Regions from separate parts of the Citrobacter braakii genome, predicted to be linked through region 3. Evidence: predicted binding sites of a transcription regulator. Region 3 holds the regulator's gene; each other region holds the start of a gene.
What was found. Region 3 encodes PurR, which represses purine synthesis genes. Its sites were predicted from a motif close to CANGCAAACGTTTGCNTG; they were not measured.
Positions count from the first base shown of each region.

Region 1: a site for PurR is predicted at 3,287-3,304, ahead of raiA (ribosome-associated translation inhibitor RaiA). Genes of this name have one in related genera too.
Region 2: a site for PurR is predicted at 5,846-5,863, ahead of purE (5-(carboxyamino)imidazole ribonucleotide mutase). Genes of this name have one in related genera too.

Region 1 covers NZ_CP045771.1:2,236,921-2,244,457, forward strand. The annotation lists gene aroF (3-deoxy-7-phosphoheptulonate synthase AroF) at 1-207, shown strand, start outside; gene tyrA (bifunctional chorismate mutase/prephenate dehydrogenase) at 218-1,339, shown strand; gene pheA (bifunctional chorismate mutase/prephenate dehydratase) at 1,439-2,599, opposite strand; Phe leader region at 2,622-2,747, opposite strand; gene pheL (pheA operon leader peptide PheL) at 2,699-2,746, opposite strand; gene raiA (ribosome-associated translation inhibitor RaiA) at 2,850-3,188, opposite strand; gene bamD (outer membrane protein assembly factor BamD) at 3,457-4,194, opposite strand; gene rluD (23S rRNA pseudouridine(1911/1915/1917) synthase RluD) at 4,326-5,306, shown strand; gene yfiH (purine nucleoside phosphorylase YfiH) at 5,303-6,034, shown strand; gene clpB (ATP-dependent chaperone ClpB) at 6,164-7,537, shown strand, end outside.
Region 2 covers NZ_CP045771.1:4,599,918-4,607,454, forward strand. The annotation lists gene fimA (type 1 fimbrial major subunit FimA) at 33-587, opposite strand; gene folD (bifunctional methylenetetrahydrofolate dehydrogenase/methenyltetrahydrofolate cyclohydrolase FolD) at 1,163-2,029, shown strand; gene ybcJ (ribosome-associated protein YbcJ) at 2,031-2,243, shown strand; gene GFC06_RS21735 (metal-dependent hydrolase) at 2,367-2,891, shown strand; gene cysS (cysteine--tRNA ligase) at 2,982-4,367, opposite strand; gene ppiB (peptidylprolyl isomerase B) at 4,541-5,035, shown strand; gene lpxH (UDP-2,3-diacylglucosamine diphosphatase) at 5,038-5,760, shown strand; gene purE (5-(carboxyamino)imidazole ribonucleotide mutase) at 5,934-6,443, shown strand; gene purK (5-(carboxyamino)imidazole ribonucleotide synthase) at 6,440-7,507, shown strand.
Region 3 covers NZ_CP045771.1:3,552,510-3,560,046, forward strand. The annotation lists gene rnt (ribonuclease T) at 1-333, shown strand, start outside; gene grxD (monothiol glutaredoxin 4) at 388-735, opposite strand; gene GFC06_RS16610 (C40 family peptidase) at 1,069-1,899, shown strand; gene sodB (superoxide dismutase [Fe]) at 2,027-2,608, shown strand; gene GFC06_RS16620 (MFS transporter) at 2,649-3,818, opposite strand; gene cydH (cytochrome bd-I accessory subunit CydH) at 3,995-4,084, opposite strand; gene purR (HTH-type transcriptional repressor PurR) at 4,382-5,407, shown strand; gene punR (DNA-binding transcriptional activator PunR) at 5,404-6,336, opposite strand; gene punC (purine nucleoside transporter PunC) at 6,450-7,537, shown strand, end outside.

The sequences.
Region 1 (7,537 bases), 1.3 Mb from region 3:
CAAATCAAAGATGGCAATCGCTCGATCATTGGCTTGATGATTGAAAGTAATATTCACGAAGGTAACCAGTCTTCTGAACAGCCGCGTAGCGAAATGAAATACGGCGTGTCTGTAACTGATGCCTGCATTAGCTGGGAAATGACGGATGCGCTACTGCGTGAAATTAGCCAGGATTTAAACGGCCAGCTGTCGGCGCGTGTAGCATAAGAGGTTGGTTATGGTTGCTGAATTGACCGCATTACGCGATCAAATTGATGAAGTCGACAAGGCGCTGCTGGGTTTACTGGCACGTCGCCTGGAGCTGGTGGCCGAAGTCGGTGAAGTAAAAAGCCGCTTTGGGCTGCCTATCTACGTGCCGGAACGGGAAGCCTCTATGCTGGCCTCCCGCCGGGCGGAAGCGGAAGCCCTTGGCGTGCCGCCGGACCTGATTGAAGATGTGCTGCGCCGGGTTATGCGCGAGTCTTACTCCAGTGAGAACGACAAAGGATTTAAAACGCTTTGTCCTTCTCTGCGACCGGTGGTGATTGTCGGCGGCGGCGGTCAGATGGGACGTCTGTTCGAAAAAATGCTCACCCTGTCAGGTTATCAGGTACGGATCCTGGAACAGCAGGACTGGGATCGTGCGCCGGAGATCGTCTCTGATGCTGGCATGGTGATCGTCAGTGTGCCGATCCACGTCACTGAGCAGGTGATCGCCAAATTACCGCGTCTGCCGTCCGACTGCATCCTGGTGGATCTGGCTTCGGTGAAAAATGGTCCTTTGCAGGCGATGCTGGCGGCGCACGACGGCCCGGTGGTGGGATTACACCCCATGTTTGGCCCGGACAGCGGCAGTCTGGCAAAGCAGGTTGTCGTCTGGTGTGACGGACGTCAGCCGGAAGCTTATCAGTGGTTTCTGGAACAGATTCAGGTGTGGGGTGCGCGACTGCATCGGATCAGTGCTGTTGAACACGACCAGAACATGGCATTTATTCAGGCATTGCGTCACTTTGCGACCTTTGCTTACGGTCTGCATTTAGCGGAAGAGAATGTTCAACTGGAGCAGTTACTGGCACTCTCTTCGCCGATTTATCGCCTTGAACTGGCGATGGTCGGACGTCTGTTTGCCCAGGATCCGCAGCTCTATGCCGATATCATTATGTCGTCTGAGAGTAACCTTGCGCTGATCAAACGCTACTACCAACGTTTTGGTGAGGCGATCGGTTTACTGGAGCAGGGCGATAAGCAAGCGTTCATCGACAGCTTCCGTAAGGTGGAGCACTGGTTTGGTGATTATGCGAAACGCTTCCAGAACGAAAGCCGTACTTTGTTGCGCCAGGCTAACGATAGTCGCCAATAAATACGCTGCTTGATGGCAACGCTGATGCGTTGTATCAGTCATACAAGGATCGGCTAAAGAATGCCGGATAAGCGTAGCGCCATCCGGCATTGTCAAACGTTAGCTTGGATCGACCGGCACCACATTCTCACTTGGATAGCAGCCAAGTACTTTCATCGAGCGCGTAATCTCACCTAACTCCTTCAATGCTTTTTGCATCTGGGGTGATTCCAGGTTGGCCTGGATATCAAGATAAAACATTTCTTCCCACGGATTGCCGTGAATCGGGCGTGACTCCAGTTTAGTCATAATCAGATTATGGTTGCGCAGTACCAGCAGAGCTTCTACCAGCGCACCGGCTTGTTGTCCTGTCGCCATCAGCAACGTGGTTTTTGCTGGCACTTGATCGGAAACATTGATTGCCTTGCGCGCCAGTACCACGAAGCGGGTGATGTTTTGCGTCTGATTAGCTTCGATATGCTCGAGAACCTGCAAACCGTATAGTACGCCTCCGGCTTCGCTCCCCAGAGCCGCCACGCGCGGTGAGTTAGCCTGCGCAACTTTTTCCATCGCCGCCGAGGTGCTTTCGGTGTACTCAATCTTCCAGTGTGGGTAACGACTCAGGAATTTGCTGCACTGCTGGAATGGCTGCGGATGGCTATATACCGTTTCAATGGTCTCGAGATCTGTCGTGCCGGACACCAGTAGGCAGTGGTCAATCGTGATAGTCATCTCGCCAACGATAGACAGGCTGGTGTGCTGTAGCAGGTCGTAAACGTCGTTAATCCCACCGGAACTGGTGTTTTCAATCGGAACCACTGCGTAGTCAGCTTGTCCGGTTTCGACCTGATTAAAGATATCGGCAAATTTCGCGCAGCCGCTTTCTATAAATTGTTCAAAATGGCGGGCAGCATACTGGCGTGCGGCAAGATGAGAATATGACCCTTTTGGCCCAAGGAAAGCAACGCGTGCTGAGTGCGGGTTAATTTTGTTCAGATGCTGCTGGAGCAGTGCCTGCTGAGTCAGGACGGAGTCTTCGATTATGAGCTGGAACAGGCGAGTGATGTAGTGAGCATCAAGATGATGTGCTTTGCCAAGCTGAATCAGTCGGTCCAACAGATCGCGCTCACGGTCGATATCACGAACTGGACGATGTGAAAGGAGCTTAGCTTTGCCAACTTCTACGGCCAGTCCACGTCGCTCAGCCAGCAGGGCCAGTAATTTTTCATCCAGCGTGCTGATCTTATCGCGCAGCGCCAGCAATGGGTTATCCGATGTCATAGTGTTGCCTTTCTTGTTATCAATAAAAAAGGCCCCCCGTTGTGGGAGGCCTTATTGTTCGTCTTCGCATTCTTTATCACACGACGAAACGCCTCCCATTCAGGGGAAGGTAAAAAAGAATGCGAAGAAGAACGGGACAAGTTTCATGTAATTTTCCTTTGGCTACGTCAGTAAAGTACCCGTACTGTTTTCACCCTGTCAACAAAAAACGCGCCCGGAGGCGCGTTGGCGATACACTCAATGTAAGGGACTACTCTTCTTCTGCTTCGACGAAGTTGGCGTCTTTGACTGAAGTTGTTGCACGACGGGCTTCGCCTTTGTGCTGCACTTTATTGAGCTGCCGTTCCAGCTTGTTGATCAAATCGTTAATTGCGGTGTACATATCCTCGTGTTTTGCGCTGGCGACCAGATGTCCGTTCGGTGTATTGATGGTGGCATCAGCAATGAAACCCTGCGGCTCCTTAGACAGAATGATATGTGGATTAATCAGATGAGTTTGCCATTTTTCGAGTTTGGCGAGACGGTCTGCGACATGCTGGCGAATTGCCGGAGTAATTTCCATTTGTTTACTGGTAATGTTCATTGTCATAAATTTTACCTCTTGTCTTTCCCGTCTTGGTGATTCCAGCATACCGTTCCTAATGTCAAAATGTGTGATATTAATCACATTTTTTTGTCGCTTTTTGTCAAGAAAACCTTTTTGTGAGGCACCGCAGGAACAAGCGATTTTTTACTTGAGGAATACCTGAAAGCAGGCCATATTTGATGAGATGCGTTGTAGCTAAACCGCTTCAGTTGTGACGTTTACGGATAAAAAAACGGCAGCCTTTGGGCTGCCGTTTGCATTCTGAGATAAATCAGGTATTGCTGCTGTTAGCGGCAATGATTTTCGCTACTTTTTCTGCCTGCGCATTCATCTGCATCTGGCGATAAGCATTTTCCATCAACGGCAGGGCATTGCGTGTTGCCTGAGTATCCGGGAAGTCGCGCAGCATGCCTTCCACACGGTTTACCACGGCAACCCATGCACCGCGGGCAGTGTAGTATTCCACAACGGAATATTCATACTTCGCCAGACGGTCTTTCAGGAATACCAGACGTTTGGTGGCGTCAGTGGTGTACTGGCTGTTCGGATAGCCACGTACCAGTTTGGAAAAGTCATTAAACGCAGCTCGGGCATGTTGCGGATCGCGATCGCTGCGATCAACACCAAAGAATCCTTGCAGTGCGCTATCATCCAGCGCCATATTGGTCAGGCCACGCATATACATGACATAATCAATGTTAGGGTGTGTCGGGTTAAGACGAATAAAACGATCGATGGCAGCCTGAGCAAGTGGCAGATCGGCGTTTTTGTAGTAGGCGTAGATGAGATCTAATTGCACCTGCTGAGAATACGGTCCAAATGGATAACGGTTATCCAACGCTTCTAATTGCGTTATTGCCTGTTTCCAGTTACCGTCCTGCAGCTTTTGCTGAGCAGTCGCGTAGATTTCATTTGGCGGATTATCGGGCACCTCTTCCTTTGAACCAGAGCAACCCGCCAAAAACAGGCTCAACGTGGCTGCTGCCACCAGATATTTCATGCGCGTCATGACGTTTTGACTTTCCTCAAAATGTTTTACGGGAGATTCTCTGTTCCTGCTCCCGGTTAAGACCAGCTACAATAGCACACTATATTAAACGGCAAAGCCGTAAAACCCAACGTTAAACGAAGAAGCAGTTTATGGCACAACGAGTAGAACTCACCGCAACAGTCTCCGAAAACCAGCTCGGTCAACGCTTAGATCAGGCTTTGGCCGAATTGTTCCCTGATTATTCGCGATCGCGCATAAAAGAATGGATCCTTGACCAGCGCGTACTGGTAAATGGCAATCTTTGCGATAAACCGAAAGAAAAAGTGTTGGGTGGAGAGCGCGTCTCCATCATTGCAGAAATTGATGAAGAGGTTCGTTTTGAACCTCAGGATATCCCACTGGATATCGTTTATGAAGATGACGATATTCTTGTCATCAACAAACCCCGTGACCTCGTAGTGCATCCGGGCGCCGGTAATCCTGATGGCACGGTATTGAATGCATTACTGCATTACTACCCGCCAATCGCGGATGTTCCACGTGCTGGTATCGTGCACCGTCTGGATAAAGACACGACCGGATTAATGGTGGTGGCAAAAACCGTTCCGGCGCAAACGCGTCTGGTGGAGTCGCTGCAGCTGCGTGAAATTACCCGTGAGTACGAAGCCGTGGCGATTGGTCATATGACGGCAGGCGGAACCGTTGAGGAACCGATTAGCCGCCACCCGACCAAGCGTACGCACATGGCGGTACACCCGATGGGGAAACCGGCGGTGACGCACTATCGCATTATGGAACACTTCCGTGTGCACACGCGTCTGCGGCTGCGTCTGGAAACCGGACGTACGCACCAGATCCGCGTGCACATGGCGCATATCACCCATCCGCTGGTGGGCGATCAGGTCTACGGCGGTCGTCCGCGTCCACCGAAAGGCGCTTCTGACGAATTTATCTCCGTTCTGCGTAAGTTCGATCGTCAGGCGCTGCACGCGACTATGCTGCGTTTATATCACCCAATTTCAGGTATCGAAATGGAATGGCACGCACCGATTCCACAAGATATGGTGCAATTGATTGAAGTGATGCGCGCTGATTTCGAAGAACATAAGGATGATATTGCCTGGTTATGAGTGAGCTAATTGTCCCGCAGTGGCCGATACCGCAAAGTGTTGTGGCGTGTAGTTCTACCCGTATTGGCGGTGTTAGCATGCCGCCTTATGATTCGCTGAATCTGGGCGCCCATTGCGGGGACAACCCGGAGCATGTTGAAGAGAACCGCAAGCGGCTGTTTGCTGCGGGCAATCTGCCGTCAAAGCCAGTCTGGCTGGAGCAGGTCCACGGTAAGGATGTCCTGAAACTGACCGGCGAGCCCTACGCCTCCAAACGTGCGGATGCTTCTTACAGCAATACGCCGGGCACCGTGTGTGCAGTGATGACGGCCGACTGTCTGCCGGTGCTGTTTTGCAATCGCGCTGGAACGGAAGTCGCGGCGGCACATGCGGGTTGGCGCGGATTATGCGCCGGCGTGCTGGAAGAGACGGTGGCGTGTTTTGCCGACAAACCTGAAAACATTATTGCCTGGCTAGGCCCGGCGATTGGCCCGAACGCGTTTGAAGTGGGAGCAGAAGTTCGCGCAGCGTTCATGGCGAAAGATCCGCAAGCGGACCTCGCATTTGTACCGCATGGTGATAAATATCTGGCGAATATTTACCAGCTTGCGCGTCAGCGTCTGGCAAATATCGGAGTAGAGAACATCTACGGTGGCGACCGTTGCACCTTCAGCAAAAGTGAGATGTTCTTCTCTTATCGTCGCGACAATACCACGGGTCGTATGGCAAGTTTTATTTGGCTGATATAACCTAAAGAATCAAGACGATCCGGTACGTGTAATTTTCTTTTCACATAATTCAGGTCATTCACCTTGAATAATTGAGGGATGACCTCATTTAATCTCCAGTAGCAATTTTGACCTGTTATGGGAGGAGTTATGCGTCTGGATCGTCTTACTAATAAATTCCAGCTTGCTCTTGCCGATGCCCAGTCACTCGCATTGGGGCACGACAATCAATTCATCGAACCACTTCATCTAATGAGCGCCTTGCTGAATCAGGAAGGGGGATCGGTACGTCCTTTATTAACGTCTGCTGGCATTAATGCTGGCCAGTTACGTACAGCCATTGACCAGGCGTTGAGCCGGTTGCCGCAGGTAGAAGGTACCGGCGGTGATGTGCAGCCTTCTCAGGATCTGGTGCGTGTACTGAATCTTTGCGACAAGCTGGCGCAAAAACGTGGGGACAACTTTATTTCGTCAGAACTGTTCGTACTGGCGGCGCTTGAGTCACGCGGTACGCTGACCGATTTACTAAAATCAGCAGGTGCGACGACCGCGAATATCACTCAGGCAATTGAACAAATGCGTGGAGGTGAAAGCGTGAATGACCAGGGGGCTGAAGACCAACGTCAGGCCTTGAAAAAATATACCGTCGACCTGACCGAACGTGCCGAGCAGGGCAAACTCGATCCGGTTATCGGGCGTGATGAAGAAATTCGCCGTACCATTCAGGTACTGCAGCGGCGTACTAAAAATAACCCGGTGTTAATCGGCGAACCAGGTGTTGGTAAAACGGCCATCGTTGAAGGGCTGGCCCAACGAATTATCAATGGTGAAGTGCCGGAAGGCTTAAAAGGTCGCCGTGTGCTGGCGCTGGATATGGGTGCGCTGGTGGCTGGGGCCAAATATCGTGGTGAGTTTGAAGAACGCTTAAAAGGCGTGCTGAACGATCTCTCGAAACAGGAAGGCAATGTCATCCTGTTTATTGATGAGCTGCATACTATGGTTGGGGCGGGTAAAGCCGATGGCGCAATGGACGCCGGGAACATGCTGAAACCGGCGCTGGCACGCGGGGAACTGCACTGTGTAGGCGCAACAACGCTTGATGAATATCGCCAGTACATCGAAAAAGATGCGGCGCTGGAACGTCGTTTCCAGAAAGTATTTGTAGCCGAACCTTCAGTAGAAGACACCATCGCGATTCTGCGTGGCCTGAAAGAACGTTATGAGCTGCACCACCATGTGCAGATCACTGACCCGGCGATTGTTGCGGCAGCTACGCTGTCTCACCGCTATATTGCCGATCGTCAGTTGCCGGACAAAGCTATCGACCTTATCGATGAGGCGGCATCCAGCATTCGTATGCAGATTGACTCCAAGCCGGAGGAACTCGACAGACTCGACCGCCGTATTATCCAGCTCAAACTGGAACAGCAGGCATTAATGAAAGAGTCTGATGAGGCGAGTAAAAAACGTCTCGATATGCTCAACGAAGAGCTGGACGATAAAGAGCGCCAGTATTCTGAATTA
Region 2 (7,537 bases), 1.0 Mb from region 3:
GCGAACGTCTTCCTTGCGCAAATCAAAACGGCTTATTCGTACTTCATGATGAACGTCGCGTCGGCATTTGCCTGACCCGGCGTTGCGCTTGCGGCAGTGGCTTTGTAACGCGCAGAGAAACGCAGGGTGTTGGTCCCTTCTACCAGCGCCTGAGCGGTAGAGAAGGTTGCGCCATCCGGCTTCAGCGCGGTGGACGTATTGTCCAGAATTTCAATCCCAACACCGCCCGCAGTGGTACCGTTGTCTGCAGAAGAGACGGCCAGCAGGTTGTTATTGGTATTATCGGACTGGCCAGAGAAAGCAACGGCTGCGGTTGCGGCAACGTTCGGGTCACAGTCGTTCAGCACGATAGAGAACGGAATTTGTGCTGTAGTGTCACCCACTGCGGCAAAACTGGCAGTACGATACTGGCCTAACGTCACAACCTGATCGGATGACTGAGTACTGACTGCACAGGCTGCATTGACCAGTTCACCTTCAAAATGCACAGTACCGCCGCTAACGCTTACCGGATCGGCTGCAACCGCTGCACCGGCGACTAACATCAGGCTGGCAATAACAGAAGAGGTCATTAATTTACGTTTCATGGATTTCCCTTGAATTACACACATCCGGCTCCAGCATCCTGCGGGATCCGTTTGAATCATTATCGACATTAAATGTCAGGCTAATTATCTCTGCATCCTGTAAAGATATATATCGCATGAGAATTAGCTAACCTTTTACCCCAATTCTCCTGAGTATTTGATTCACTAATTATTCCTCGCGAATATGACTATTCGTCACAGCGATAAATTAAACATTTCAATTAATGAAAAATACCTGCAAATCCTTTTAATGACCCTGGCTAATTCTTAATGGGACCCAGGAAAAATCTGGGTAGGAATGAGGTAAAATCCCTCATAATTAACCGTAACAGACTGGTTTGTGGCGCATTACCCCTGAAAATACCAGGGTGATGAGTTGTTTCATTCACGTTAATTTTAATTAGCATGCTCATTAATTATCCGTAAGGCTTAAGCCTCTGTCCTGACCCCATTCGCAGATCGTGACGCCTCCTGGCGCACGTAAAAATGCAAACGAAAACTGACAGCACGTCCCGCTTCTGACAAAATAGCGGCATCCCCTTCGATTTAACGTAACAGACGGAATCCTCTCTCTGATGGCAGCAAAGATTATTGACGGTAAAACGATTGCGCAGCAGGTGCGCTCTGAGGTTGCTCAAAAAGTTCAGGCGCGTTTAGCGGCTGGATTACGCGCCCCAGGCCTGGCTGTTGTGCTGGTAGGTAGCAACCCGGCTTCGCAGATTTATGTCGCGAGTAAACGCAAAGCCTGTGACGAGGTGGGGTTTGTCTCCCGCTCCTATGACCTGCCTGAAACCACCAGCGAGGCGGAGCTGCTCGAGCTGATCGATACGCTCAATGCAGATACCACCATCGACGGTATTCTGGTCCAGCTACCGTTACCTGCGGGTATCGACAACGTTAAAGTTCTCGAGCGTATTGCGCCGGATAAAGACGTTGACGGTTTCCACCCGTATAACGTTGGTCGCCTGTGCCAGCGTGCGCCGCGCCTGCGCCCGTGTACTCCGCGCGGTATTGTGACTCTGCTTGAGCGTTACAATATCGACACCTACGGTCTGAATGCGGTCGTTATTGGCGCGTCGAATATTGTTGGCCGCCCGATGAGCATGGAGCTGCTGCTGGCTGGCTGCACCACCACCGTCACCCACCGGTTCACCAAAGATCTGCGTCGCCATGTAGAGCATGCAGACCTGCTGATTGTTGCCGTCGGCAAACCTGGCTTTATTCCCGGCGAGTGGATCAAAGAAGGTGCGATTGTGATTGATGTCGGCATCAACCGTCTGGAGAATGGTAAGGTTGTTGGCGATGTGGTCTTTGAAGATGCTGCCGCACGCGCGTCATACATCACGCCGGTACCCGGCGGCGTAGGCCCAATGACGGTCGCCACACTTATCGAAAACACGCTGCAGGCGTGTGTTGAATATCATGATGTAAAGGACGTTTAAGATGGCCACATTTTCACTGGGTAAACACCCACACGTTGAACTCTGCGATTTACTGAAGCTGGAAGGCTGGAGCGAAAGCGGCGCCCAGGCAAAAATTGCTATTGGCGAAGGGTTAGTGAAGGTCGATGGTGCTGTAGAAACGCGTAAACGCTGCAAAATCGTTGCCGGACAGACCGTCAGCTTTGAAGGCCACAGCATTAACGTCGTGGCGTGATCCCAGGTGCCGGATGAGGTTAACCCCTGTCCGGCCACTTCCTCTCTCGTTTTCAGATAATGACTTCATCACCACTTCACAGTGAACTGTTAGCATGTTGTTTTTCCACACGAAGCGATCATCATGCCAACAATCGTTACCCACGCTGCCGTTCCACTCTGTTTAGGATTAGGTCTCGGGCGTAAAGTCATCCCCCCGCAATTACTGTTTACTGGCTTCATTCTGGCTATGCTGCCGGATGCCGACGTACTGTCGTTTAAGCTTGGCGTCGCCTACGGCAACGTGTTTGGTCACCGCGGTTTTACCCATTCGCTGCTGTTCGCCTTCGTGGTGCCGCTGCTCTGCGTATGGATGGGTCGACGATGGTTTAAGGCAGGCTTAATTCGCTGCTGGCTATTCCTGACGGTTTCACTGCTGTCGCACAGCCTGTTGGATTCGGTCACCACTGGCGGCAAAGGCGTCGGCTGGCTGTGGCCGTGGTCGGATGAACGCTTCTTTGCGCCGTGGCAGGTGATTAAAGTCGCCCCGTTTGCGCTATCGCGCTACGCCACACCATACGGACACCAGGTGATAATTTCGGAGTTGATATGGGTATGGCTACCGGGAGTTATGATGATGGGTGTGCTGTGGTGGTATCGGAAATATTAATTTGCCGGATACGACAAGCGTCTTATCCGACCGACATTCGTACATTGATTGCCGGACAGGGCGCGAGCAGCCATCCGACAATCAATATCATTACTTACGGCGCCAGGTAGTGCCCTGCGGGCCATCTTCCAGCACGATACCCATCTCATTGAGACGGTCACGCGCGGCGTCAGCTGCCGCCCAGTCTTTGGCTTTACGGGCATCCAGACGCTGCTGGATTAACGCTTCAATTTCAGCAACTTCACCGTCATCCGCCTGCGCACCGCTTTGCAGGAATGCTTCGGGCTCCTGTTCCAGCAGGCCCAGCACGCTGGAAAGCTTACGCAGATGCGAAGCCATACCGTTAGCCGCCGCCATATCTTCACCCTTCAGGCGGTTAACCTCACGCGCCATATCAAACAGCACGGAGTAGGCTTCCGGCGTATTGAAGTCATCGTCCATCGCTTCAATGAAGCGTGCTTCAAAGGCTTCGCCACCGGCTGGAGCAACGGACTTATCGGTGCCGCGCAGCGCGGTATACAGACGCTCCAGCGCAGAGCGTGCCTGCTTCAGGTTCTCTTCGCTGTAGTTTAACTGGCTACGGTAATGACCAGACATCAGGAAGTAGCGAATGGTTTCGGCGTCGTAGTATTTCAGCACGTCACGCACGGTAAAGAAGTTGCCCAACGATTTGGACATTTTCTCCCGGTCAACCATCACCATCCCGGAGTGCATCCAGTAATTAACGTATTCACCGTCATGCGCACAGGTGGACTGAGCGATTTCGTTTTCATGGTGCGGGAACATCAGATCCGAACCACCGCCATGAATATCAAAATGGTTGCCCAACTGTTTGCAGTTCATCGCCGAACATTCGATGTGCCAGCCAGGACGACCCGCGCCCCACGGAGACGGCCAGCTCGGCTCGCCTTCTTTGGACATTTTCCACAGCACGAAGTCCATCGGGTTGCGCTTCACATCAACCACATCAACGCGTGCGCCCGCCTGCAGCTGATCCAGATCCTGGCGTGACAGCTGACCATAGTTCGGGTCAGTCGGCACGTCGAACATCACGTCGCCGTTATCAGCGACATATGCGTGACCTTTGGCAATCAGTTGTTCAGTGATTTCAATGATCTCAGCGATATGGTGCGTAGCGCGCGGCTCCAGATCCGGGCGCAGAATATTCAGCGCGTCGAAATCGCTATGCATTTCCGCGATCATTCTGTCGACCAACGCCACAAAGCTCTCACCGTTTTCATTCGCGCGCTTGATGATTTTGTCATCAATATCGGTAATGTTGCGCACATATTTCAGCTTATAGCCGAGGAAGCGCAAATAGCGCGCGACAACGTCGAAAGAAACGAAGGTACGTCCGTGGCCAATATGACAGAGATCGTAAACGGTAATACCACACACGTACATGCCGACTTCCCCGGCATGAATAGGTTTGAATTCCTCTTTTTGGCGCGTCAGTGTATTAAAGATTTTTAACATCGAAGATTCCGTGTAGACGTGTGTGGATAGTAAAGTCTGTATAATACCCATAATTTAGACCGGAAGCAGCACACTTTGCGAGGTGATCGCAGCTTGCGGTTATGCTATAACACACCCCTAACTCTGACCCTCCACGGGGTCGAAGCACCAATCTATCGGAACAGGATGCAAAAATGGTTACTTTCCACACTAATCACGGCGATATCGTAATCAAAACGTTTGATGATAAAGCGCCTGAAACAGTTAAAAACTTCCTGGACTACTGCCGCGAAGGTTTTTACAACAACACCATTTTCCACCGTGTTATTAACGGTTTCATGATCCAGGGCGGCGGTTTCGAACCGGGCATGAAGCAAAAAGCCACGAAAGAAGCGATCAAAAACGAAGCGAACAACGGTCTGAAAAACACCCGTGGTACGCTGGCGATGGCGCGTACTCAGGCTCCGCACTCCGCAACCGCACAGTTCTTCATCAACGTTGCAGACAACGACTTCCTGAACTTCTCCGGCGAAAGCATGCAGGGTTGGGGTTATTGCGTGTTTGCTGAAGTTGTTGAAGGCATGGACGTGGTTGATAAAATCAAAGGCGTTTCCACTGGTCGCAGCGGTATGCACCAGGATGTGCCAAAAGAAGACGTCATCATCGAAAACGTGACCGTCAGCGAGTAATCGTGACGACACTGTTTATTGCAGATCTTCACCTCTGCACAGAAGAACCGGCGATCACCGCCGGTTTTCTGCGTTTTTTAGCCGGTGATGCGCGAAAAGCTGATGCACTGTACATTCTCGGCGACCTGTTTGAAGCCTGGATTGGCGACGACGACCCAACCCCACTGCATCATGAAATAGCCGCGGCGATAAAATCACTGGTTGATTCCGGCGTTCCCTGCTTTTTTATTCACGGCAACCGAGATTTTCTGCTCGGCAAACGTTTTGCCCGTGAAAGCGGCATGAGCTTGCTGCCTGAGAAAAAAGTACTCAACCTGTATGGCCGCAAGGTATTGATCATGCATGGCGACACTTTGTGTACAGACGATGCAGGCTATCAGGCGTTTCGCGCCAAAGTACATCAACCCTGGCTACAAAAGCTGTTCCTCTCCCTACCTCTGTTCGTTCGCCAACGTATCGCCGCGAAAATGCGCGCCAACAGCAAAGCGGCCAACAGCAGCAAGTCACTGGCGATCATGGATGTGAATCCGCAGGCCGTCATCACCGAGATGGAAAAGCATCAGGTCCAGTGGTTAATTCACGGCCACACCCACCGCCCGGCAGTCCACGAGCTTACGGCCAATGAGCAACCCGCTTTCCGCGTGGTATTAGGCGCATGGCACACCGAAGGGTCGATGATCAAAGTCACGCCAGATGACGTTGAACTGATCGCATTTCCATTTTAATTCCGCAGATATCCAGTTCCTCTTTACACAAAACTCGTTGCGATGTAGCCAACTACAAAGGCTGCCTGAAGGGTGAAGTGTAAAGCGCGCAATCGTTTTCCTTGACCGCGAATTATGCTATTCTCTGTGGCCTCAAAAGTCGAGTGTAGTGCATCATAGGAGTTTTCAGACGCATGTCTTCCCGCAATAACCCGGCGCGTGTCGCCATCGTGATGGGGTCCAAAAGCGACTGGGCTACCATGCAGTTCGCCGCCGAAATCTTCGAAATTCTGAACGTGCCACATCATGTTGAAGTCGTCTCCGCCCACCGCACCCCTGACAAGCTGTTTAGCTTCGCCGAAAGCGCAGAAGAGAACGGCTATCAGGTGATCATTGCCGGTGCGGGTGGCGCTGCGCATCTGCCGGGCATGATTGCGGCGAAAACGCTGGTGCCTGTTTTAGGCGTCCCGGTGCAAAGCGCGGCGCTGAGCGGCGTAGATAGCCTTTACTCCATCGTACAGATGCCGCGCGGTATTCCGGTCGGAACGCTGGCTATCGGCAAAGCGGGCGCGGCAAATGCGGCCCTGCTGGCGGCACAAATTCTGGCAACACACGACAAAGCATTACACCAGCGTCTGAACGACTGGCGCAAAGCACAAACCGACGAGGTGCTGGAGAATCCGGACCCGCGAGGTGCGGCATGAAGCAGGTCTGCGTACTCGGTAACGGTCAGCTAGGGCGCATGCTGCGCCAGGCCGGTGAGCCGCTGGGCATTGCGGTCTGGCCCGTCGGGCTGGATGCCGAACCAGCAGCGGTCCCTTTTCAGCAAAGCGTGATCACCGCTGAGATTGAGCGCTGGCCGGAAACGGCGCTCACCCGCGAGCTCGCGCGCCATCCGGCATTTGTCAACCGCGACGTTTTCCCGATTATTGCCGACCGTCTGACGCAAAAGCAGCTTTTTGACAAGCTCGGCCTGGCAACTGCGCCGTGGCAACTGCTGGCGGATAAAAGCGAATGGCCTGCAGTATTCGACAAACTCGGTGAGCTGGCGATCGTGAAACGTCGCGTCGGCGGTTACGACGGTCGTGGGCAGTGGCGTTTGCGCGCAAATGAAACCGAACAACTGCCGGACGACTGCTACGGCGAGTGCATCGTTGAGCAGGGAATCAACTTCTCTGGTGAAGTCTCATTGGTTGGCGCTCGTGCGCACGACGGTAGCACCGTCTTCTATCCGCTGACCCATAACCTGCACCAGGACGGCATTCTGCGCACCAGCGTGGTCTTCCCGCAGGCTAACGGCAAACAGCAGAAACAGGCCGAAGCGATGCTCTCAGCCATCATGCAGGAGCTGGGCTATGTCGGCGTGATGGCGATGGAATGTTTCATCACCCCGGAAGGTCTGCTGATTAACGAACTGGCTCCACGCGTGCACAACAGCGGGCACTGGACGCAAAACGGTGCCAGCATCAGCCAGTTTGAGCTGCACCTGCGCGCCATTACCAACCTGCCGTTACCCACGCCGGTAGTGAACACTCCTTCGGTGATGGTAAATCTGATTGGTAGCGACCTGAACTACGACTGGCTGAAGCTGCCGCTGGTGCATCTGCACTGGTATGACAAAGAGGTGCGTGAAGGGCGTAAGGTGGGACACCTGAACCTGAGCGACAGCGATACCGCGCGTCTTAGTGCGACGCTGGAAGCGCTTATCCCCCTGCTGCCGCCGGAATATGCCAGCGGTATTATCTGGGCGCAGTCAACGCTGAAATAAGCCATTAATGCCGGGGATTTGATTTTATCC
Region 3 (7,537 bases):
GGGATTAAAGACAGCGGCTGCAATCGGGCGATCATGGTGGCGCATAACGCTACGTTCGACCACAGTTTTATGATGGCCGCTGCAGAACGCGCCTCGCTCAAACGTAATCCATTTCATCCGTTCGTCACCTTTGATACTGCAGCCTTAAGCGGCCTGTCTCTGGGGCAAACTGTGTTGTCGAAAGCGTGCCTGGCGGCGGGAATGGAATTTGACGGGACTCAGGCGCACTCGGCGCTGTATGACACCGAACGGACGGCCGTGCTGTTTTGCGAAATTGTTAACCGCTGGAAACGTCTCGGCGGCTGGCCTCTTCCCATGCCTGAAGAGGCATAACGGACCGATAAAAAAAGCGACCATCACGAGGTCGCTTTTTTATTTACGCTGATATTATTCAGCGTCCGGCTCTTCGGTTTTGTATTTCGCCGCTGTTTCTTTAATCAGCTGCTGCAACTCACCGCGCTGGTACATTTCGATCAAAATGTCACAGCCGCCAACCAGCTCGCCATCAACCCACAGCTGCGGGAAGGTTGGCCAATTTGCGTATTTCGGCAGCTCGGCGCGAATATCCGGGTTCTGCAGAATATCAACATAAGCAAAGCGTTCACCACAGGCGGACAGCGCCTGCACAGCCTGAGCGGAGAAACCGCAGCTTGGCAGTTTAGGGGAACCTTTCATGTACAGGAGAATCGGGTTTTCAGCGATCTGGCGCTGGATTTTTTCGATAGTGGTGCTCATTATCTTGCTTCCTTAAACTTCTTTTACGGCAGTAGTCTGACATTGTAGCGGGTCAGACAGGCAACGGAAAATAACATTTTCATTACGCGTTATTATTTTATCCCCTGACGCCAAAAGTTGCATTCACAATCTCATTTATCCCCTTAAAGCCTGTGGATTTGATTATTCGTTCACCAACGCCAACTTTAATTGCTGATTTTTTTTGCGGTCGGTTACGAAACGTAGTTTTAAACAAAAAAGCTATTAACTTTCCCTCTTTCTATAGATTAGAATCATCAAGTTTTGAAAATCACACGCAGGCATGATAGACCTGCCTTACCAGAGGATTGCTCAGTGGCGCGGATAAACCGAATCTCGATCACGCTCTGTGCTTTACTTTTTACTACACTGCCCTTTACGCCCATGGCTCATGCTTCCAAGCAGGCCAGGACGACACCTACCCATTCCCACACCATCAAAACGGTAGATAAAAAGAAAAGCGCAACAACCAGCCAAAAAACAACAAAGACCAGCAAAAAAACGGCGACAAAAACCACCAGCAAAACCAGCACCAAAACCGCTTCCTCTTCTAAACATCGTACTGCCGCTCCGGCAAAGTCGACTAAAACAGTAAACCGTCGTGGTAAAAACACCGCAGCACAAACCGCTGCCGTTACCTGGACTGAAAAATGCACGCCGCGCAAAGGCCATAAGCCGCGCTGTGTAAAAGTGAAAACCACCGCACCAACGACGCTGGCTGACGCGCATAAAGTGAAAGTGCAGAAAGCCACTAAAACCGCCATGTCCACGCTGATGAACCAAATCGGCAAGCCTTATCGCTGGGGCGGCACCTCACCAAGAACCGGGTTTGACTGCAGCGGTCTGGTCTATTACGCCTATAAAGATTTGGTGAAATTCCGCATTCCACGTACAGCGAACGAAATGTATCATCTGCGCGATGCTGCGCCGATTGAACGTGGCGAACTGAAAAATGGCGACCTGGTATTTTTCCGTACCCAGGGGCGTGGAACTGCCGATCACGTTGGCGTTTATGTTGGCAACGGTAAGTTTATTCAGTCACCGCGCAGCGGCCAGGAAATTCAAATCACCTCTCTGAGTGAAGATTACTGGCAGCGCCACTATGTGGGCGCTCGTCGGGTAATGACGCCAAAAACAATTCGTTAAAAACTTACCCTACAGTACATGCTGTAGGGTAAGTTCTTCTTTTGCATAACCTTTCAATTTGCTACCCTATCCTTACTCACAATGAGGCTATTGTGTGTACTCAATATAAATAATAAGGAGAGAAGCAATGTCGTTTGAATTACCTGCATTACCGTATGCCAAAGATGCTCTGGCACCGCACATTTCTGCCGAAACGCTGGAATATCACTATGGCAAACACCATCAAACTTACGTGACTAATCTGAACAACCTGATTAAAGGCACGGCGTTTGAAGGCAAATCACTGGAAGAGATCGTACGTAGCTCTGAAGGCGGTGTATTCAATAACGCAGCACAGGTATGGAACCACACGTTCTACTGGAACTGCCTGGCACCGAACGCAGGTGGCGAACCTACCGGTAAACTGGCCGAAGCAATTGCCGCCTCCTTTGGCAGCTTTGCGGATTTCAAAGCGCAGTTCACCGATGCCGCTATTAAAAACTTCGGTTCTGGCTGGACCTGGCTGGTAAAAGGAACGGATGGCAAACTGGCTATCGTTTCCACCTCCAATGCAGGTACACCGCTGACCACCGACGCGACGCCGCTGATGACCGTTGACGTATGGGAACACGCCTACTACATCGATTATCGCAATGCCCGTCCTGGCTACCTGGAAAACTTCTGGGCGCTGGTGAACTGGGAATTTGTTGCGAAGAACTTCGCAGCATAAAAAAGATGACGCAGAAGGAGAACCCTTCTGCGTTTTAGCATTAATTCGCGGTAGTGAAAGCCTCTTCAGGCTGTTTGCGCGCCGAGATAAAGACCAGCAGCAGCGCAAGCCCCGCCACAATTGCCCCCATCACCGGAACAAAGCTGTAGCCCAACCCACCGGAAATCACCGCCCCACCGGCTGCGGCACCCAGAGCATTCCCCAGATTAAACGCGCCAATGTTGACTGACGATGATAATCCAGGCGCTTCGCTGGCAACACGCATCACGCGCATCTGCAACGGCGGAACGACCGCAAACGTCGCTGCCCCCCAGACCACCATACTAACTGCCGCACCCAGCTCATTACGCGCCAGGAAAGGAATGGCCAGCATAATAACCATCAGCAGCAGTAAAAAGCCTTTCAGCGTACCGTTGACGGAACGGTCAGCCAGTTTGCCACCAAGATAGTTACCGATTGAGAAGCCAACGCCAATCAGCACCAGCATACCGGTCACAAACGCCGGTGTGGCATGGGTGATCGTATGTAACACTGGTGAGATATAGGTATAAAGCGTGAACATCGCCCCGGCTCCCAGAACGGTCGTCAGCAGCGCCGACAGCACCTGCGGACGCATAAGTACCGCCAGTTCGCTACGGACATCCGGGCGCTCTCCCGCCCCACCTTTGGGTAATGAGAAGAACAGGCTGACCATGGCGATGACGCCCAGACCCGCCGTTGCCATAAACGACATACGCCAACCGATGGTTTCACCAAGCCAGGTCGCCGCAGGAACACCGCCGATATTGGCAATGGTCAACCCCATAAACATGGTTGCCACGGCGCTGGCCTGCTTATGTTTGGGTACTACGCTTGCAGCGACAACGGAGCCAAGACCAAAAAATGCCCCATGGTTCAGACTGGTCAAAATACGCGATAACATCAGGGTGGTGTAATCCGGCGAAATAGCCGAAAGCACGTTGCCCAGCGTGAAAATCGCCATCAGGAATATCAACGCATTACGTCGCGCACGATGGGACAGCAGTAATGTCATCAGCGGAGCACCCACCATCACCCCAACCGCATACGCGCTGATTAACATTCCGGCCGCGGGAATCGAGACATCCACACCTTTGGCAATGACGGGCAATAATCCCATTGGCGAAAATTCAGTGGTGCCAATGCCAAACGCGCCGATCGCCAGCGCCAGTAAAGGATAATTGAGTTTCATATTTCGACTCCGTAACGTCGAGCCGGGGCGCGACATAAAATAAGAGTCAAAAGCATGACATTGATCGCAAAATTAATAAAGTTAACAAAATTGCAAAAGACTTTTGCTTATTCGCAAACAATCGACGGGAAAGGCAAGCGGAAAGGATGAGGGAGAGCGAACTCCCTCGGGGGAAATCAATGCAGCGCTGCGGTCAGGCCACCCGCGACGATCAAACCCAGAACAATAATGGTAGTCACTAACGAAAATTTCAGATCGGTGCTCATCAAGTTTTCTCCTTTTTATTCCCACACAAAAAGTGATATTGCGCATTTTTACACACTTGAAAGCAAAAATCTCTCACGATTTATATTGATAACTGCTTTTAACTCTTCCCCTTTTCGTTAAGATCAGACAAAATTCCACGCTTACTTGATTAGCGTACCGGCCATTGACCCCTTCCTGACGTTCCGTGTCGTTTTCCCGGCGTGCCGCAACCCTTACGTTGCGCTAAGGGTGTGTTAAGGCAAACGTTTACCTGGAGTATTCTCAGGAGCTTAGGATATGGTCTGGAGTGAGATGTAATGGCAACAATTAAAGATGTAGCGAAGCGAGCAAACGTTTCCACTACAACCGTATCACACGTAATTAACAAGACGCGCTTTGTCGCGGAAGAAACGCGTAATGCTGTCTGGGCGGCGATCAAAGAGCTGCACTATTCTCCGAGCGCCGTGGCGCGCAGCCTGAAGGTGAATCACACCAAGTCTATTGGCTTGCTGGCCACCAGCAGCGAAGCGGCCTATTTCGCTGAAATTATCGAAGCCGTTGAGAAAAACTGTTTCCAGAAAGGCTATACCCTGATTCTGGGTAACGCATGGAACAGTCTCGAAAAACAGCAGGCTTATCTGTCAATGATGGCGCAAAAGCGCGTTGATGGTCTGCTGGTGATGTGTTCTGAGTATCCGGAGTCGCTGCTTTCGATGCTCGAAGAGTACCGCCATATTCCGATGGTCGTCATGGACTGGGGCGAAGCTAAAGCCGACTTTACCGATACGGTCATTGATAACGCCTTCGAAGGCGGTTACATGGCGGGTCGGTATCTGGTAGAACGCGGTCATCGTGAGATTGGCGTGATCCCAGGCCCAATGGAGCGTAATACCGGAGCCGGGCGTCTGGCAGGCTTTATGAAAGCGATGGAAGAAGCGCTGATTAAAGTTCCTGAAAACTGGATTGTGCAGGGCGATTTTGAGCCTGAATCGGGCTATCGCGCCATGCAGCAAATTCTGTCACAGTCGCATCGTCCGACCGCCGTCTTCTGCGGTGGCGATATCATGGCGATGGGTGCGCTGTGCGCCGCTGACGAGATGGGACTGCGCGTACCGCAGGATGTCTCGCTCATCGGTTACGACAACGTGCGCAACGCCCGCTTCTTCACGCCGGCTCTGACGACCATTCACCAGCCTAAAGATTCACTGGGGGAAACGGCCTTCAACATGCTGTTAGACCGTATCGTGAATAAACGTGAAGAGTCGCAGTCTATCGAGGTTCATCCGCGCCTGGTAGAACGCCGTTCCGTTGCCGACGGCCCGTTCCGCGATTACCGTCGTTAAGACTGTGGTGCGGGAGCCTCATCGGGCTCCCGCAACCATTCCTTATTCAGCGTTTCACTATCCCCTAAATAGTCCAGCAGCCAGCTCAATGCCGGCGATGTATCGTTCTGTTGCCATGTCAGGCAACATGCGGCATCAGGAAATGGATTCTCCAGCTGTAGCGCGACCCATTTGCCGCTATCAATCCACGGTTTGGCAAAATGCGTCGGTACCATGCCCACGCACAGACCTGCAGATAAACAGGTAGCAGAAGATTCCCAGTCAGGCACCACAACGCGCTTTTGGTTATCCAGCAGCCAGGTAATACGCTTAGGAAGCGTACGCGACGTGTCTTCACGCACCAGCGACGGCCAGTTGCGCAACGTATCGTCGCTTAGCGGTCCGGGCATTGACGCCAACGGATGATGGCTTGCCACCACGCAGCTCCAGCTCAGCATTCCCATGTCGCGGAAGGTATAGCGTCCCCCCACCGGAATCGCCTGCGTGGCGCCGATTGCCAGCTCAACGCGCCCATCGGACAGCGCATCCCAGACACCGTTAAACACCTCCTGGAAAACCAGCAGTTCGACATCATCAAAATGACGATAGAAATCCACGATCATCTGTCGGGTACGATCCGGGCGGACAATGTTATCTACCGCGATCGCCAACTGCCCGCGCCAGCCGTTGGCAATTTGCTGACATTGCTGGCGGGTGATCTGCATTTTTTTGATAACAGAGCGGCCTTCTTTGAGAAACCATGCACCGGCAGGCGTCAATTCCACATCCCGATGGCGTCGCTCAAAAAGCGGCACCGCCAGCCACTCTTCCAGTTGACGCACGGTGTAGCTTACCGCCGAGGGTACGCGGTGCAACTCCTGCGCGGCCGAACTAAAGCTACCGTTACGCGCAACCGCATCCACAACTTCAAGTGAATATTCCGACCACATATTCTGCCCACAAAAAATTTGAAATCAGTAAGCAAATATTAGCGTTTCACAGCAAGAATTACACTCACTACACTCAGCGGCATTGTTCTACTGCTAAAAAAAGAGAAATGATGATGCAACCTGGGAAAGGATTTTTAGTCTGGCTGGCGGGTCTTAGCGTACTCGGCTTTCTGGCAACGGATATGTATCTGCCCGCCTTCGCCGCAATTCAGTCCGATCTGCAGACACCTGCATCTGCCGTCAGCGCCAGCCTTAGCTTATTCTTAGCGGGTTTTGCCGTCGCGCAACTTCTGTGGGGGCCGCTCTCTGACCATTATGGCCGCAAGCCAGTTTTGCTTCTGGGTTTATCCATCTTCGCGCTGGGCAGTTTGGGCATGCTGTGGGTTGAAAATGCCACCGGTCTGCTGGTACTGCGCTTTGTTCAGGCCGTTGGCGTTTGTGCGGCATCGGTTATCTGGCAGGCGCTGGTCACCGATTATTATCCTTCACAAAAAGTAAACCGCATCTTTGCCACCATTATGCCATTGGTCGGGTTATCCCCGGCATTAGCGCCGTTATTAGGCAGTTGGATCCTGGTACATTTTTCCTGGCAGGCCATTTTCGCCACCCTGTTTGCCATTACTCTAATCCTGATGCTTCCGGCTCTGCGCTTAAAACCAACAGCTAAAGCACGCGACGACAGCCAGGATAAACTGACTTTCGCTACCCTGTTGCGCTCAAAAGTTTACCGCGGAAACGTGCTGATTTATGCCGCCTGCTCCGCGAGCTTCTTCGCGTGGCTGACGGGTTCCCCGTTCATCCTCAGCGAAATGGGCTACAGTCCGGCGGTGATTGGCCTGAGCTATGTTCCACAAACCATCGCTTTCTTAATTGGTGGTTACGGCTGCCGCGCTGCGCTGCAAAAATGGCAGGGCCGTCAGTTGCTGCCCTGGTTACTCATTCTGTATGCCTTTAGCGTAGTGGCCACCTGGGCAACCGGCTTTATTCACCATGTTGCGCTGGCTGAAATCCTCATCCCATTCTGCGTTATGGCGATTGCCAATGGAGCAATCTACCCTATTGTTGTGGCTCAGGCGTTACGTCCTTTCCCACAGGCTACGGGACGCGCAGCGGCATTGCAGAACACACTGCAACTGGGTTTATGCTTCCTGGCAAGCCTTGTGGTTTCCTGGTTGATCGCCACCCCGCTGCTCACCACCAC